DNA from 2 places in the Novosphingobium sp. 550D genome. Region 2 is predicted to be linked to the other one. Evidence: riboswitches for the same ligand, from Rfam matches in the RefSeq annotation. Region 2 holds a riboswitch; the other holds the start of a gene.
The links. Region 2 has a riboswitch for thiamine pyrophosphate ahead of AC2S2E_RS02990 (hypothetical protein). Riboswitches for the same ligand answer to the same signal wherever they lie in the genome.
Positions count from the first base shown of each region.

Region 1: it holds a riboswitch for thiamine pyrophosphate, as region 2 does, so the genes downstream of both, AC2S2E_RS13215 (TonB-dependent receptor) here and AC2S2E_RS02990 (hypothetical protein) in region 2, are expected to answer to the same signal.

Region 1 is NZ_CM171613.1:2,793,682-2,796,142, reverse strand. It holds gene AC2S2E_RS13220 (chloride channel protein) at 1-787, shown strand, start outside; TPP riboswitch at 910-1,019, shown strand; gene AC2S2E_RS13215 (TonB-dependent receptor) at 1,136-2,461, shown strand, end outside.
Region 2 is NZ_CM171613.1:626,471-628,931, forward strand. It holds gene crtY (lycopene beta-cyclase CrtY) at 1-630, opposite strand, end outside; TPP riboswitch at 840-945, shown strand; gene AC2S2E_RS02990 (hypothetical protein) at 1,028-1,429, shown strand; gene thiC (phosphomethylpyrimidine synthase ThiC) at 1,447-2,461, shown strand, end outside.

The sequences.
Region 1 (2,461 bases), 1.6 Mb from region 2:
CGCGGCAGGTGTGGCGGCGGCGTTCAACACGCCCTTGGCCGGGGTGGCCTTTGCGATTGAGGAACTGGCGTCGGCCTTTGAGCAAAAGGTCGCGGTGCAGGTGATGGCCGCGGTGATGATCGCCGGTCTGGTCAGTCTGGGCCTGTCGGGTGACTATGTCTATTTCGGGGCGATGAGCACCCGGCTGGACCTTCATGCCATGTTGCTGGTCGTGCCTCTGGCCGGGGTGATCGGGGGCGTGCTGGGCGGATTGTTTTCGCGTGTGATGGTGGCGATGGCTTGGTCCGGGGCGCCTTGGCTGGTGCGGATCAAGGCGCGTCCGCTGCTTCTGGCCGGGGGTTGCGGTTTGATCGTCGCCTTGACCGGAATTGCCAGTGGCGGCCTGTCATGGGGCACGGGGTATGAAACCACGCGCGCCTTGCTCGAAGGGCATCAGGCATCGCTGTTGTTCGGTCCGGCAAAGCTGATTTCGACGATGGCCACGGCCATCAGCGGGGCACCGGGGGGCATTTTCGCGCCCACCCTCTCGGTTGGCGCCGGTTTGGGGCAGGCCTTGTCGATGGCCTTTCCCGAACATTCCAGCGGGGCCATCGTGGTGCTGGGCATTGTGGGCTATTTTGCCGGGGTGGTGCGGGCGCCCCTGACGGCGATCATCATCGTGATGGAAATGACTGCCGACCGGGGGATGATCCTGCCTCTGTTCGGCACGGCGTTGATCGCGGATTGGGTCAGCTCTTTGGTGTGCCGCCCCAAACTCTATCACGCGCTCTCGCTCAGTTTTCGCTGAAAGCCATCCGGCCAGCACCATCGGGGCGTAGTGTTGCTATGCCCAAAATGTCGCAGTCGATCATCGTTGTTGCATCGCATGCGCAACAGGACTTCCCACAAGCCCAAAGAACGCCTAGAGGCCGCGCATCCCCGGGGGGCCGCTGTTGCGCGGCTGAGAGGTGGTCAGCAGACCACGACCCGCTGAACCTGATCCGGTTGACACCGGCGTAGGGAGGGTTGGCGGCCAGTCCGTTGTCTCTCCCGTTGGAGTGCGCGAGACGTGGAAAAGATGATGGCTGCCGATTTGATCCGTTTGCGTTTGCTGGGGGGCTGCGGGCGCGCGCTGGCGCTTTCGATGGCGGTTTCCATGGCCGGCTTTGCGACGCAGGTCCATGCGGCAGAAGCCGATGATCCGGCCGTCATCCGCGTGACCGGTCATCCCGATCCCGAAGGTCTATTGCCCGACCAGACCGCGCCCAAGGCGATCAGCGCGATTTCGTCCGATTTCATCATCAAGCAGGCCCCGACGCTCAACGCGTTCCAATTGGTCAGCCTGCTGCCCGGCGCGAATGTGTCGTCCACCGATCCCTACGGCCTTTCGGCAACCTCCAGCCTGACCCTGCGCGGGATGGGGCAGGATCAGATCGGCGTGTTGATGGAAGGCGCGCCGCAGAATGACATCGGCTATTATTATGCCTATCCATCGCAATTTGCGGACGCGGAAAACATCCGTCAGGTCGCCCTGACGCAAGGCGCGGTGGATATGGATTCGCCGACATTGGGCGCGACGGGCGGGCTGTTGTCGCTGACGCTGGATGATCCGGCCAAGAAGCGGGGGGCTTTGGTCAATTTCTCGCTGGGTTCGTATAATGAACGGCGCGGCTTTGTCCGCTTCGACACCGGCACTATCGGCAACAGCGGCTTGCGCGCCTTTGTGTCCTATTCGAACAATCGCGCCGACAATTGGCGCGGGGCGGGCTATGATCTGCGCAACCATATTGACGGCAAATTGCTGAAGGAATGGGGGCAGGGCAATCGCGCCAGTCTCGCCGTCTCGTTCAACGAGGCCAAGACTTCGACCTATCCCAGCCCCTCTCTGGCCGATTGGAAAGCCTATGGGCGCGGATATAATTTCGAGAAGAATTATACGGTTGGCGATACAAGTTACTGGCGTTTCTATCGTGCGCCGTTCCGCAATATCTATCTCTCGGCCCCGGTGCATATTCAGATCAACGACCGTTTGACGTTGGACACCACGACGTATCTGCAATGGGGTTACGGCAATTCGCCCTATGGGATGCAATTGACCACCACGGGCAATTATCTGGGCACCGAGGAATTGACCCAGCCGATCAATCTGCCCGGCGCGGATGCTTCGGGTCTGGCCACGGTTCTGGGCAATTGGACCGGCAATCAGTTTCGCGCCGGCAATGTGACGAAATTGATGTTGCAGGTGGGCGCGCATCGTCTGACGGGCGGGATCTGGTTCGATTACGGCAATGACCGTGTACAGCAGACCTACACCCCGGTGGGCAGCGATGGGCAGCCGGCCGACGAATGGGGCTATCCCGCCAATGCGATCCGCACCGCCGATGGTCGCTTGCTGGCCTATGAGAATATACGGACGGTGACAGTGTCCAAGGCGTTCTTTGTGGCCGACAGCATCACGATCAGCGACCGTTTGACCGCCGAC
Region 2 (2,461 bases):
GTCGGGCGTGTCGGAATAATAGGTATCCTCGACAAACACCGTATCGGGCGAAAAAGGCAGGGCATAGACGAAGCGGAACCCGTCATGCTGGGTCCGGTTGCCGTCCATCACGATGGGGGCGGTCAAACCATGGGGGGCGCTGGTGCGCAGCATCTGGCCCACGAATTTTTGCCACCCGCCGCGCATGCCGGGAAAGGCCGTTGACCCGCGCGCATCGATCACCGCGCCCGCGCGAAACTTTCGCCCATCGGCAAGGGTGAAGCCCCCGCGATCAAACGCCGTCACGGTCGCGCCCGTCAGGATCGAACCTTGGGGCAGGCTTTCGCGCAGGACCGCGTCAAAGCGATCGCTGGATATCGTGCGATAGGGGCTGCTCAAATGGCGACGCTTGCCGGTGAAGCGGACGCTGTAACTGCTCCAACGCGCCACGATCAAAGGTTTAAGCAGCCATCGCGCGGAAACCGGAATATCGCTGAGGAAAAAGGACCAGAGGTGATTGCCCCCCAGCCTTTCGTCCCGTTCCACCAACATGATCCGCAAATCGGGCCGACGCGCCGCCAAGGCCAGCGCCACCAGCCCGCCTGCCAATCCGCCCCCGAGGATGGCAATATCCGTGTCATGTCCAGCCATAGACCAGAGTCTATGTTACCCCAGACCAACCGGCAACCGCCCAAACAGGCAAATGCCAAGGAAATTTATCTTGGCTGCGATGCTGTTTGGGGCATGGCCGACCGGGACGATGGCGGTGCCGGAACCGCCCCTGACAAATCCACCCAATTCTGCGCGAATTCGCCCGCAACGCGCGCTTGCCAAGGGCCGCGCCTTGGCATAACCTGTGATCAATATCCCCGGGGAGCCATGTGGCTGAGAGGTGGGCGTAACGCCCCACGACCCGTTGAACCTGAACCCGTTAATCCGGGCGTAGGGAGGGAACGAGTCTGTCGGCCCGGTATGGTGCCCCCCGCTCCTCCTCTCCTGACGCCGCAGAAAAAAGGCGAATAAAAAACGAAAAAACAAAGGAGAAGGTATGCAGGAAGCTGGAGATCCCACGGCTTGGAGCGCTCTTATTCTTGGTCTGGCCGCCTTGGCCGCAGGAGCAGGGGCGCTTAGGCAACCGGGCGTTTGGCAGACCATGATCGGCGAGGTCGAAGGATCACCCGCCCTACAATTCCTGTGCGGTATGCTGGAATTGATGGTGGGGTCGCTCGTTTATCTGGCCAATCCATGGATACCGCATGACCTTCTTACCTGCATCATCAAGGCGCTGGGCGGATTGATGATGGCCGAGGCTTTGGCCATCCTATTCGCCTGCGATCTTTACACCCAGATGTGGCTCAAAACCCTTGGTAATTTTCACAAGGGCTGGGCCGGCATCACCACTCTTATCGGGCTTGTCATGACCGTGATTGGTATGGCCCGCTTCGGATAGACAGCAGAAAGACATCCATGGCCGACATCAACTCTCCCCTTGAAATTGGCGTCACCACCGGCGCCATCCGTGGCTCGAAGAAGATTTACGTCCCTTCGCCCAGCCATCCCGAAATCAAGGTAGCGATGCGCGAAATCGCGCTGGAGTCGTCGGCCAGGGAACCTGCGGTGCGGGTCTATGACACGTCCGGCCCCTATACCGATCCCAATGCCACGATCGATATTGCCGCCGGCCTTGCCCCGCTGCGCCGCGAATGGATTTTGGCACGCGGCGATGTCGAGGACTATGAAGGCCGCGCGATCAAGCCCGAAGACAATGGCTTGAAAGGCCCGGATCGCAGCGGCGGCGTGCCCGCCTTCCCCGGCGTCAACACCCGCCCCCTGCGCGCCAAGGCCGGGGCCAATGTCAGCCAGATGCACTATGCCCGCCGCGGCATCGTCACCCCCGAAATGGAATATGTGGCCCAGCGCGAAAACCTTGGCCGCGCCATCCTGAAGGAAAAGCTGGAGCGTGACGGGCAAAGCTGGGGCGCGGAAATCCCCGATTTCGTGACGGGCGAGTTCGTGCGGTCAGAAGTGGCGCGGGGCCGCGCCATCATTCCCTCGAACATCAACCATCCCGAATCCGAACCGATGGCGATTGGCCGCAATTTTCTGGTCAAGATCAACGCCAACATCGGCAATTCGGCGGTGGCATCGGACGTCGCCAGTGAAGTCGACAAAATGGTCTGGGCCATCCGCCACGGCGCCGACACGGTGATGGACCTGTCCACCGGGCGCAACATCCATGACACGCGCGAATGGATCCTGCGCAATTCGCCCGTCCCCATCGGCACCGTGCCCATCTATCAGGCGCTGGAGAAGGTCGGCGGCATTGCCGAGGATCTGACGTGGGAAATCTTCCGCGACACGCTGATCGAACAGGCCGAACAGGGCGTCGACTATTTCACCATCCATGCCGGCGTTCGCCTGCCCTATATTCCCCTGACCGCCAAGCGCGTGACGGGCATCGTGTCGCGCGGCGGCTCGATCA